Halioglobus japonicus: one gene and its partners. The protein of the gene in region 3 interacts with the protein of the main gene of each other region in a pairwise test. Links are inferred from orthologs where the notes say so. Each region holds a gene or a part of one and is shown on either strand. Other genes may lie near its edges.

The links.
Region 1: the proteins of rplL (region 3) and dnaE interact in binary tests that used the Escherichia coli proteins (3 or more experiments, as listed by UniProt). The link is inferred for Halioglobus japonicus from one-to-one orthologs.
Region 2: the proteins of rplL (region 3) and parC interact in binary tests that used the Escherichia coli proteins (3 or more experiments, as listed by UniProt). The link is inferred for Halioglobus japonicus from one-to-one orthologs.

What each region holds. Positions count from the first base shown.
Region 1 is NZ_CP019450.1:1,856,114-1,860,663, reverse strand. The notes cover bases 533-4,550. They hold dnaE (DNA polymerase III subunit alpha), read right to left. Parts: upstream 4,222-4,550; coding sequence 733-4,221; downstream 533-732. Other genes in these bases: BST95_RS19940 (NUDIX hydrolase), read right to left, coding at 533-619. Outside these bases: BST95_RS08770 (DUF1244 domain-containing protein), read right to left, coding at 1-252; more of BST95_RS19940, read right to left, coding at 263-532. UniProt on the Escherichia coli protein: DNA polymerase III is a complex, multichain enzyme responsible for most of the replicative synthesis in bacteria. This DNA polymerase also exhibits 3' to 5' exonuclease activity. The alpha chain is the DNA polymerase catalytic subunit.
Region 2 is NZ_CP019450.1:774,228-777,711, reverse strand. What follows is about bases 533-3,484. They hold parC (DNA topoisomerase IV subunit A), read right to left. Parts: upstream 3,159-3,484; coding sequence 906-3,158; downstream 533-905. Other genes in these bases: BST95_RS03725 (cyclic nucleotide-binding domain-containing protein), read right to left, coding at 3,205-3,484; BST95_RS03735 (hypothetical protein), read left to right, coding at 533-562. Also shown: more of BST95_RS03735, read left to right, coding at 1-532. UniProt on the Escherichia coli protein: Topoisomerase IV is essential for chromosome segregation; it is the principal protein responsible for decatenating newly replicated chromosomes. It relaxes supercoiled DNA.
Region 3 is NZ_CP019450.1:4,024,789-4,028,668, forward strand. What follows is about bases 1-2,816. They hold rplL (50S ribosomal protein L7/L12), read right to left. Parts: upstream 1,688-2,816; coding sequence 1,313-1,687; downstream 1-1,312. Other genes in these bases: rpoB (DNA-directed RNA polymerase subunit beta), read right to left, coding at 1-1,099; rplJ (50S ribosomal protein L10), read right to left, coding at 1,734-2,264; rplA (50S ribosomal protein L1), read right to left, coding at 2,584-2,816. In the rest of the region: more of rplA, read right to left, coding at 2,817-3,279. UniProt on the Escherichia coli protein: The binding site for several of the GTPase factors involved in protein synthesis (IF-2, EF-Tu, EF-G and RF3). Is thus essential for accurate translation.

The DNA of each region.
Region 1 (4,550 bases), 2.2 Mb from region 3 along the record:
TTCCGGGGTAGCCTTGGTTTGGTAACGCGCTTTCCACTCGCCATACGGCATGCCATAGACACGCTCACGGGCGGCGTCATAGTCGACACTCTCGCCCTGCTCTTGTGCCGCGGCCACATACCACTTGGACAGGCAGTTGCGGCAGAAACCAGCCAGGTTCATCAATTCAATGTTCTGCACATCCTTGCGGCTGTCGAGGTGTTCAAGAAGGCGGCGAAACACCGCCGCTTCAATTTTGTCGGTGTCTGACATGTTGATTTCTCTACTCTTGTTCGAGTTGCTGGTAGGGGGTATTCAGTATAGTTCGCAGGGCAGCACCCTGCCCGGGGAAGCGCCATTCGACGTCATCGACGTCTGTTACAGGGAGCCATATCGCGCGACGGGCCTCGAGTACAGCGGGCTTGATCTGACCCGATTCAGCGTGAATCTGGCAATGGTAAAGATGAAATCCGGTATCAAACACGTGCAACAGTCGACCGGGGACCAGGTCCAGGCCGATCTCTTCGTAAGTTTCCCGATGGGCAGTACATTGCGCCGATTCACCCTGCAACGATTTGCCACCAGGGGGCGACACTTTTCGGGCCAAATTCTCAATCAACAAAATCTTACCGTGGACCACCGCGAGGCACCCCCCGGAAGGAGCAAAATCGGCCTTGCCCTGGTGAGGGCAGGGACGGGAAGAGTCCGCGCAAGCGGCCAACAGAAGCGTCAGCACTAGCGCCGCAGTAAGCCTCACCGGTATTCCAGCGCCACTCTGTCCTGACCTAACTGGTCGCGCAGCGATTGCAGCAGTTCATCGGTCGGCGACACACGCCAGTTCTCCCCGCAGGTGAAGCGAGCCTGGTTATGGCCCTGCAGGTACATCATAGACACCGGACAGCTGCCGCCGCGCCCTGACTCCAGGGTGCGCTGTAACTGGGCAACAAATGTGTCATTGAGTTGCTCGCCGCGCAACTGCAGGCTCAGGGCTGAGGCATAGCTCTGGCGGGCCTGGGTCAGATCGCGCACGCCGCTAACGCGCATGGCCAGGCCACCTGAATAGTCATCGTGGGCCACCTTGCCCTCGACAATCACGATCTTGTCTTTACCGAGCAACTCACGCGCCTCATTAAACGCCTCGGCGTACACCGTGACTTCGAGGCGCGCGCTGCGATCATCGAGCGTAAGAATGGCCATGGTATCGCCGCGCTTGGTCTTCATGGTGCGCATGGCCACAATCAGTCCGGCCAGCACCTGATTCCCCTGCTTGTCGGCACGTAAATCGGCGATGCGCGTCGGCGCGAATTTACGGATCTCACGCTCATACTCGTCGATGGGATGCCCGGTAATATACAGCCCCAACGTGTCCTTTTCGCCGCCCAGGCGCTCCTTATCAGGCCAGGGGCGCATATTGCGAAACGGTGCGTACACATCCTCGTGGCCGCTTCCCTGGCTGGGCACCACCTCGCCAAACAAATCATCGATGCCGGCATCCCGGTTGCTGGCACTCTGCTCTGCAGCCTTGAGTGCATCCTCCATGCTGGCCATCAGCACCCAGCGGGTCTCGCCCATGGAGTCCAGAGCACCGGAACGAATCAGAGCTTCAATCGCCTTGCGATTAACCTTGCGCGGATCGGTGCGCGCACAGAAATCAAACAGGTCCTTAAATGGACCGCCCTCTTCACGGGCCTTGAGAATATTCTCGATCGGGCCCTCACCGAGGCCTTTAATCGCACCGAGACCATAGATGATATCGTCCTGCTCGTTCACGGTGAACATGTACTGCCCTTCGTTCACATCGGGCAGTTTGAGCGACAGCTTCATGCGCCGGCACTCTTCGACAAAGATCACAATCTTGTCGGTATTGTCGAGTTCCGAACTCATCACCGCCGCCATAAATGGTGCGGGGTAATGCGTCTTCAGCCAGCAGGTCTGATAGGAGACCAGTGCATATGCTGCCGAGTGCGACTTGTTAAAACCGTAGCCGGCAAACTTTTCCACCAGGTCGAAAATCTTCATGGCCAGGGTGCCGTCAACACCCTTGCCCTGGGCACCCTCTTCGAAGATGGCGCGCTGCTTGGCCATCTCCTCGGGCTTTTTCTTACCCATGGCACGACGCAGCATATCCGCACCACCCAGGGTATAGCCGGCCAGCTCCTGGGCTATCTGCATCACCTGCTCCTGGTACAGGATGATGCCGTAGGTGGGCTGCAGAATCGGCTGCAGCCACTCGTGCTGGTATTGCGCGTCGGGGTAAGAGATTTCCTCGCGCCCGTGCTTGCGGTTGATAAAGTTATCTACCATGCCCGACTGCAGTGGGCCTGGGCGGAACAGGGCCACCAGTGCCACAATGTCCTCGAAACAGTCTGGCTGCAGGCGTTTGATCAGATCTTTCATACCGCGCGATTCCAGCTGGAACACGGCGGTAGTCTCGGCGGACATGAGCAGGCGGAAACTGGGCGCGTCGTCCAGCGGAATCTGCATAATATCCAGAGGCTCTTCACCGGCGCGCGCCCTAGCCGGGTTAATCATTTTCACGGCCCAATCGATGATTGTGAGGGTACGCAGGCCGAGGAAGTCGAACTTGACCAGCCCGGCGTCTTCCACGTCGCCCTTGTCGTATTGGGTGACGAGGCCGGAACCCGTTTCGTCGCAATAAAGCGGCGAGAAATCCGTCAGTTTGGAAGGCGCGATCACCACACCACCGGCGTGTTTGCCCACACCCCGGGTCACCCCCTCGAGTTGCTCGGCCATGTCCCAGATTTCTTGGGCCTGGTCATCCTCGGCAAGAAACTCACGCAGTGGCTCTTCCTGCTCGAGCGCTTTTTCCAGGGTCATGCCCACTTCAAAGGGAATCATCTTCGAGAGTTTGTCGGCCAGGCCGTAGGACTTACCCTGAACCCGGGCCACGTCGCGCACCACCGCCTTGGCGGCCATGGTGCCGAACGTAATAATCTGCGAAACGGCCTCGCGGCCGTAGTTATCCGCCACGTACTCGATAACCTTGTCGCGCTTCTCCATACAGAAGTCGACGTCAAAGTCAGGCATGGATACCCGCTCGGGGTTAAGGAAGCGCTCGAACAGCAGGTCGTATTCGATGGGATCGAGGTCGGTAATCTCCATCGCATAGGCCACCAGCGAACCGGCACCGGAACCCCGCCCTGGCCCGACGGGAATATCGTGCTCCTTGGCCCAGCGGATAAAGTCCATCACGATCAGGAAGTAGCCGGGGAAACCCATTTGCACAATGGTGTCGAGCTCAAAATCCAGGCGCTCGCGATAGCGTTGTTGCACCTCGGGAAAATCGCTGGCACTGGTATCAAACAAAACTTCCAGGCGCGCATCCAACCCATCGTGGGACAACTGCCGGAAAAACTCATCCATGGTCATGCCATCGGGGATGGGATAATCGGGCAGATACGGTTTGCCTAACTCCAACACGACGTTACAACGGCGGGCAATAGCTACCGAGTTGGCCAGTGCTTCGGGAATATCTGCAAACAGCTCCTGCATTTCCTGGGGCGAGCGCAGGTACTGCTGATCGGTATAAGCGCGCACCCGGCGCGGGTCGTCCAGCGCCCTGCCCTCACCAATACACACCCGCGCCTCATGCGCCTCAAACTCTGAGGCCTCCAGGAAGCGCACATCGTTTGTCGCCACCACGGGACACTCCAGTTCTCCAGCCAGTGCCACGGCCCGGTGCAGATGAGTCTCGTCACCTTCACGCCCGGTGCGATGCAACTCGAGGTAGTAGCGCCCAGGGTAAAGATTCATCCAGTACTCAGCCCGCTCCCGGGCAAGCTCGGGCTTATCGCTGAGCAGTGCATGGCCCACATCACCGGCAGCACCGGCCGACAGGGCAATCACGCCTTCAGCGCACTCCTCAAGCCAGGCTTTGCGCACATAGGGCTCACCGAGATACTGGCCATCGGTATAGGCCTGGGATATCAGCAGCGTAAGGTTCTTGTAACCGGCCTCATTCATGGCCAGTAGGCACATGGGGTAGGACTTCTCGGGATCGTCGGCTTCCATCACCCTGAGGTCGGTGCCAAAAATGGGCTGCACACCGGCGCCAAAGGCAGCTTTGTAGGCCTTTACCAGGCCGTAGAAATTGGTGAAGTCAGTGACTGCTACGGCGGGCATGCCCAGCTCGGCTACCCTGCCCATCAGGGGCTTGAGCCGCACCAGGCCATCGACAATTGAATACTCGGAGTGGAGGCGTAAATGCACAAACGAAGTCATTCATGCAGTGTACATTTGTTGGGTTTTTTCGGCAGCAGTTTTCTCTCGCTCGAAGTGTTTGCGGAGTTTTTGCTAACCGGATCGGAGTCACCTGTAAGCCTTCAGAAACCGCTGCAAGGCCATCCATGGCGCGCTTCGGCGCACGGCATCCATGCCTCCCGACGATTTCTGAAGGCTTACAGCTGCCTCCGCTCATCGATCCGTACCACAAGGCAGGTAAAATGAGGCGCCACTATCATGAGGCCTTTCACGCCAAGAGCAGTGCGGATGGTCGGTGGGGCTTACCTCACCATCAGACCGCGCCAATGCGCAGCGAGAGGCGGCGAAGG
Region 2 (3,484 bases), 3.3 Mb from region 3 along the record:
GAACTACCGCACTACGGCGGTGTTGTATCTGCAGCTGGACAGCCTGATGGCCTATGTGGATACCCTCGACGAACAATCTCTGCACCGCTATACGGATCGCCTCCATCAGGTCGTCTATGCCTCGGCAGGCTTTTACGGCGGCGAAATCCAGGTCACCCGCCAGTTTGCCCTGGCAGTGTATTTCTCGGGCCGGGGCAATGCGGGCAGCGCTCCTTTCCGCGCCGCCTCCTGCGCCTGGCTGATACACGCGGTGGCCGCGGAGCTCGAAAAACACATGCCACTGTCCCTGAATATTTCCATCGCCGCATCCCTGAGCGAGCTGGGCGTGGGCGACCACAAGGACATCTACCCGGGGCTGTATATGCAATCGACCCTGGATGAACTGCAGCAGGTCTGCGCCAGCAAGCCCCAAAAATTCTGCTGTCACCGGCGGTGTGTGAAGATACTGACGTTGCGGGCCGCATTCAGCAGCAGGCAACTGAGGTCATGGACTACACGATGGTGGAAGGGTTTGCTGGGCCTTATGACGATCTGCTCGAGCGGCAGCTACAACTCATTCTGAAGCGACTGCTCAATCCTGCCTTGTTGTAGTGCTCCTGCAATCCGGTCTGGAAGTCGGTTGAAGCTTCCTGAAACCGCTGCAAGGCCATCCATGGCGCGCTTCGGCGTGCGGCATCCATGCCTCTCGACGATTTCAGGAAGCTTCAACCGACTTCCAAACCTCGACTCAGTTCTCAACTGGGATATCCAAAACTGTCACTCCTGGTGATAACGGAATCGAGCGCCGGGGCTGGGCTGAAAGGGTTTTCGCACCATCAGGTCGTGCTTATGATTTGTGGAGACGGCGGAGGGCTTTCAGCCCAGCCCTGGCGCGGGTAGCCAAAGCCTACCCGCAATTGGGGGGGTCAGCCCTCAACCACCATGGCATCCACCTTCTGGAACCCACGCGGCAGCTTGTTACCGCGCCGCCCGCGCTCACCTCGGTAGTGCTCGAGGTCAGAGAACTTCAGCTTGTGGTGACGTTTGCCGGCGTGAACCACCAGCGTATCGCCTGCCCTCAACACCTGCACCGAGACCACCCATTCCTCACGGGCCTGTACCCGGGCCGGCGGAATACCAATGATCTTGTTGCCCTTGCCGCGTGCCATCTGCGGCAGATCGGCCAACGGGAACACCAGCAGGCGGCCCTCATTGGACACTGCGGCCACCCAGGCACCCTCAGTCTCACCAATGGCAGCCGGTTGCATGACCTTGCCACCTTTGGGCAGAGACAGGGCGGCTTTACCGGCCTTGTTCTTGGTCTGAAGATCGCTGAGCTTGCCGACAAAGCCATAGCCCGCGTCGGAAGCGAGCAGATACAGCTGTTCGTCACCGCCGGTCATCATGCCCTCGAACGTGGCACCGGACGGTGGGTTAATGCGCCCGGTCACCGGTTCGCCCTGGCCTCGGGCCGAGGGTAGATTGTGGGACGGGACGGTATAGGCCCGGCCGGTGGAATCCAGTATGACGGTGGGCTGGTTACTGCGGCCTCGCACCGACATCTTGTAGCCGTCGCCAGACTTGTAGGAGAGTGTGGTCGGGTCGATTTCATGACCCTTCGCCGCACGAATCCAGCCCATTTGCGACATAACCACGGTAATCGGGTCGGAGCTCATCAGCTCCAGTTCGCTGAAGGCCTTGGCCTCGTCGCGGGTTACCAGCGGCGAGCGACGGTCATCACCGTATTGTTCTGCCACGGCCAGCAGTTCTTTCTTAATCAGCGTCTTGAGGCGCGCCGCGCTGCCGAGAATCTTCTCGAGGTTATCGCGCTCTTTTTCGAGCTCATCCTGCTCGCCGCGAATTTTCATTTCCTCGAGCTTGGCGAGGTTGCGCAGCTTCAGTTCGAGGATGGCTTCTGCCTGGATGTCGCTGATGCCAAAGCGATCCATCAGGGCCTGCTTGGGCTTTTCCTCGGTGCGAATAATGTGGATGACTTCGTCAATGTTTAGGAAGGCCACCAGATAGCCTTCCAGAATGTGCAGGCGACGCAGCACTTTCTCGAGGCGGAATTCGAGCCGGCGGCGAACCGTGTCGGTGCGGAAAGACAGCCACTCCTTGAGGATACGGTCCAGGCCTTTTACCCCGGGACGACCATCGATGCCAATCACATTCAGATTGACCCGGTAGCTGCGCTCCAGATCCGTGGTGGCAAACAGGTGATTCATCACCCCTTCAATGTCCACCCGATTAGAGCGCGGCACAATCACCAGGCGCGTGGGGTTCTCGTGGTCGGATTCATCGCGCAAGTCAGCCACCATGGGCAGCTTCTTGGCCTGCATTTGCTGGGCAATCTGCTCCAGCACCTTGGAACCGGACACCTGATGCGGCAGGGCACTGACGACAATGTCGCCGTCTTCCTTCTCCCAGCGGGCACGCATTTTTAACGCACCGCGACCGCTCTCGTACATGGCCAGAATATCTTCACGAGGCGTTATGATTTCCGCTTCGGTGGGGAAGTCCGGTGCCTGCACGAATTCGCACAGCTCACTGACAGTGGCCTTGGGATTTTCCAGCAGGTGTACGGTGGCAGAGACTACTTCATTAAGGTTGTGCGGAGGCACATCGGTCGCCATACCTACAGCGATGCCGGTGGTGCCATTGAGCAGCACATTCGGCACCTGGGCCGGCAACACCGAGGGTTCCTCGAGGGTGCCGTCAAAGTTGGGAACCCAGTCGACGGTGCCCTGGCCCAGTTCGCCCAGCAGAACATCGGCATAGGCGGTGAGGCGCGATTCGGTATAGCGCATGGCCGCAAAGGACTTGGGATCGTCCGGCGAGCCCCAGTTACCCTGGCCATCTACCAGCGGGTAGCGGTAACTGAAGTCCTGCGCCATGAGCACCATGGCCTCATAGGCAGCGCTGTCTCCGTGGGGATGGAATTTACCGATAACGTCGCCCACGGTGCGGGCTGACTTCTTGAATTTCGCCGAGGCCTTCAGGCCCAGCTCGCTCATGGCGTAGACGATGCGCCGCTGTACCGGTTTCAGGCCATCGCCCACATGGGGCAAGGCCCGGTCGAGAATCACATACATGGAGTAATCCAGGTAGGCCTTCTCGGTATAGCTCTTGAGCGACACCTGTTCGATGCCGTCGTCGTCGATTTCTATTATGTCTGACATGATGTTCCGTTTGTTGCTTGGGTTCGCCCGCGCTGCGGGCGATGGGTCAGCCCCGTAATCCGACCAACTGCTCGTTGAGATTAACGATGGAGTTGGCCATATCGATCAGGAGGCTGTGAATAGTGGCCGGGTTGCGCTGAATCAGCTCCGTGAATTGCTCTTTGGGTACTTTCACCACTGAACAGGTCGTTTTGGCCCGCACGGTGGCACTGCGGTCTGCTTGAGTCAGCGCCGCCATGGCGCCAAATATTTCACCGTCGACAATCCGCCCTACCGGCACATCGTCGACGATGACTTCTGCCGTACCGACAGACATGTTGAATACA
Region 3 (3,880 bases):
CTTCCAGTTCGTTGCGCGTGGTGTCCAGACGCAGCGTGTCGGAGATGAACGGACCGCAGTCCAGCTCATTGGTGTACAGAGTCTCGATTTCCTTAACGCCGGCTTCGTCCAGCTGGGCCAGAATCTCTTCAGTCAGCTCGGTGTTACATTCAACCAGAATTTCACCGGACTTCTCGTCAACGATGTTCTTGGCCAGGGCGCGGCCATTGAGATAATCGCCGGGGACTTCCAGTTCTGTAACGTTGGCTTTTTCCAGCTCGCGAATGTGGCGGGCGGTAATACGACGGCCCTGTTCAACCACAACCTTTTTGCCAGCCTTGATGTCGAACGCAGCAACGTCGCCGCGCAGACGCTCGGGAATCAGGGTGATTGTGTAATTACCTTCGCCGTCGGAGTGGAAGGTATTTACATCGTAGAACATGTCGAGGATTTCCTCTGACTGGTAACCCAGCGCGCGCAGCAGCACGGTGGCAGGCAGCTTACGGCGACGGTCGATACGTACGTATACCAGATCCTTGGGGTCAAACTCGAAGTCCAGCCATGAGCCACGGTAGGGAATCACCCGGGCGCTGTACAGCAGCTTGCCGGAGGAGTGGGTCTTGCCCTTGTCATGGTCGAAGAATACACCCGGGGAACGGTGCAGCTGGGACACGATTACACGCTCGGTACCGTTGATGACGAAGGTACCGTTGTCGGTCATCAGGGGGATCTCCCCCATGTAGACTTCCTGTTCCTTGATGTCCTTGATGGTCTTGTTGGACGAATCCTTATCGTAGATGATCAGGCGCACTTTCACCCGCAGGGAGCAGGAGTAGGTCACACCGCGCAGCTGACATTCGTTGACGTCAAAGACAGGCGTGCCCAATGCGTAATCGACGTATTCCAGGGCAGCGTTACCGGAGTAGCTGACAATGGGGAATACGGATTTAAAAGCCGCGTGCAAGCCATAGGCGCCGCGCTTATCCAGTGGAACACCCTGCTGGGTAAATTTACGGTATGAATCGAGTTGAATCGCAAGCAGGTAAGGTACATCCATTACCTTCGGCAGCATGCCGAAATCTTTGCGAATACGCTTTTTCTCAGTGTACGAGTATGCCATCAGTACTCCCCAGCATGTTGATGTAAAGGGGACAGACCCCTTTTTCTTCATTCAAGCTTTTGCGGTCCATTTTTGAGCCTGGAATTGAGGCCTGCCCCCATTTTCTGACTTCAAAAATCTGCCCGCATTAAGCGGGAAAAGGCCGGTGGGCTTTCGCTCCACCAGCCTTGTCCTTGTCCGGCCGCCCGAGGGCGGTGCGGACGATTGCAGAACTTACTTGAGTTCTGCAGCGCCGCCGGCTTCTTCCAGCTGCTTCTTGATGTCTTCGGCTTCTTCCTTGGAAGCACCTTCCTTGATGGGGGAAGGAGCGCCGTCAACCAGGCCTTTGGCTTCTTTCAGGCCAAGACCAGTTACTGCACGTACTACCTTGATGACGTTAACTTTCTTGTCACCAGCAGAAGTCAGAACTACATCGAACTCAGTCTTCTCTTCTGCAGCCGCGCCAGCGTCGCCGCCAGCAGCAGCCGGTGCAGCAGCAACAGCTGCAGCAGCGGTTACACCAAACTTCTCTTCCATTGCTTCGATGAGCTCAACGACTTCCATTACGCTCATTTCTGCAATTGCATTCAAAATGTCTTCTTTAGACATGACTTTCGTCTCCTATCTAGCTGATAAAAATTTCGGGAAATGGGGCTTACGCCGCCGCTTCCTTCTGATCGCGTACTGCAGCGAGTGTGCGAACCAGTTTTCCAGGTACTTCGTTCATGGTCTGTACCAGCTTGGTTGCCGGCGCTTGCATAACACTCATCAGCATTGAGAGTGCCTGGTCGCGGGTCGGCAGCTTAGCCAGAACATCCAATTGCTCAGCACCCAGCATCTGGCCACTTACCGCCAATGCCTTTACTTCAAATTCTTCGTTGTCTTTCGCGAAGTCCTTGAAGAGTCGTGCCGCTGCGCCCGGGTCTTCCATAGAAAAACCAAACAGGGAGGGACCGGCGAGAGTGTCGTTAACGCACTCGTATTCGGTACCTTCCAGAGCCCGCTTGGCCAGGGTGTTGCGTACTACACGCAGGGTCACCTGGTTTTCGCGCGCTTCTTTGCGCAGAGCAGTCATGCTGTCTACCTGTACACCGCGGGCATCCGCGATAACGAGGGACAGTGCACTGGTGGCTGTCTCGTTAACTTCAGCTACGATCGCTTTCTTGTCTTCGAGTCCAATTGCCACTGGATATACTCCTGGGTTGCTTTACATTGGTACTCACAAACCTATGTGAGTACTGCTCGCGTGGTGAACACTTTCACCATCTGCGTAGGCTTTGGCGTTGATACAACTCGCCTCAATTAAACCGCCACTGATAAACCGCATCAGCATTGGCACCTACGGTCTTTGATGGCCTTTAGTTCTCAGCTAGTGGGCTTGCGCCCCGCCTTGTCCAAAGACCTCAAAGTGGATCGGATCCAACCTGTGGGTTTTCACCGACCTACCGCTTTCCCTTCCCTGGGAAAGCTTTGAGGAGCCGCCCCTTGTGGGGGCAGCTCAACAATTACGACTCCAACGACCCCTGGTCGATGGTGATGCCCGGGCCCATAGTGGTGCTCAGGCTGATTTTCTTCATGTAGACGCCCTTGGCAGCGGCAGGCTTGGCCTTCTTCAGGTCAGCCAGTACAGCTTCGAGGTTGCCGCGAATGGCATCCAGGTCGAAATCGATCTTGCCGATACCGCCGTGAACAATGCCGTTCTTGTCGGTGCGGTAGCGCACCTGACCAGCCTTGGCGTTGTTAACCGCAGTTTCCACATCGGGAGTTACGGTGCCAGTCTTGGGGTTGGGCATCAGGCCGCGAGGACCCAGTACCTGGCCCAGCTGACCAACAACGCGCATCGCGTCGGGAGAGGCGATGACAACGTCGAAGTCCATCATGCCGCCCTTGATCTGTTCCGCCAGGTCTTCCATGCCTACCAGGTCAGCGCCGGCGGCCTTGGCTTTCTCAGCAGCTTCACCCTGGGTGAAAACCGCAACGCGTACGTCGGAACCAGTGCCGTTAGGCAGAGTGGTTGCGCCGCGAACAGCCTGGTCAGATTTACGGGCATCGATGCCCAGGTTTACGGCCACTTCAACGGTCTCGTTGAACTTGGCAGTGGCGAGCTCCTTCAGCAGGCTTACCGCTTCTTCCAGCGGGTAGGCCTTCTCAGGGTTCACCTTCTCTTTAAATGCCTTCTGGCGCTTGGTCAGCTTGGCCATCTTAATTCACCCCCTCAGTTTCGATACCGGCGCTGCGGGCGGAACCGGCGATAGTGCGCACGGCTGCATCCATGTCGGCAGCGGTCAGGTCAGGCCACTTCTGGGTAGCCACTTCTTCCAGTTGCGCACGGGTTACCTTGCCCACCTTGTTGGTGTTAGGGGTACCGGAGCCCTTCTTGATCTTGGCGACTTTGCGCAGCAGAACGGAAGCCGGAGGCGTCTTCTTGATGAAGGTAAAGGAACGATCGTTATACACAGTGATAATAACGGGAATCGGCAGACCGGGCTCAGTGCCCTGAGTCTCGGCGTTGAACGCCTTACAGAATTCCATGATGTTCACACCGTGCTGACCCAGAGCCGGACCTACCGGGGGCTCGGGTTGGCCTGACCAGCAGGCACTTGCAGCTTGATATAAGCTTCGACTTTCTTAGCCATGATTTTACTCCCGGGTTCAAACGTCTGTTCGGCTGGGCCTACTAAGACTCCCCATCAAGGCGGATAACCGCCATTTAGTTCGTCACCCCCGTGGAGGCGGGGATCCAGACAAAAAGCTGGGCCCCCGCCTTCGCGGGGGCGACACCATCATCAGGCCTTTTCGACC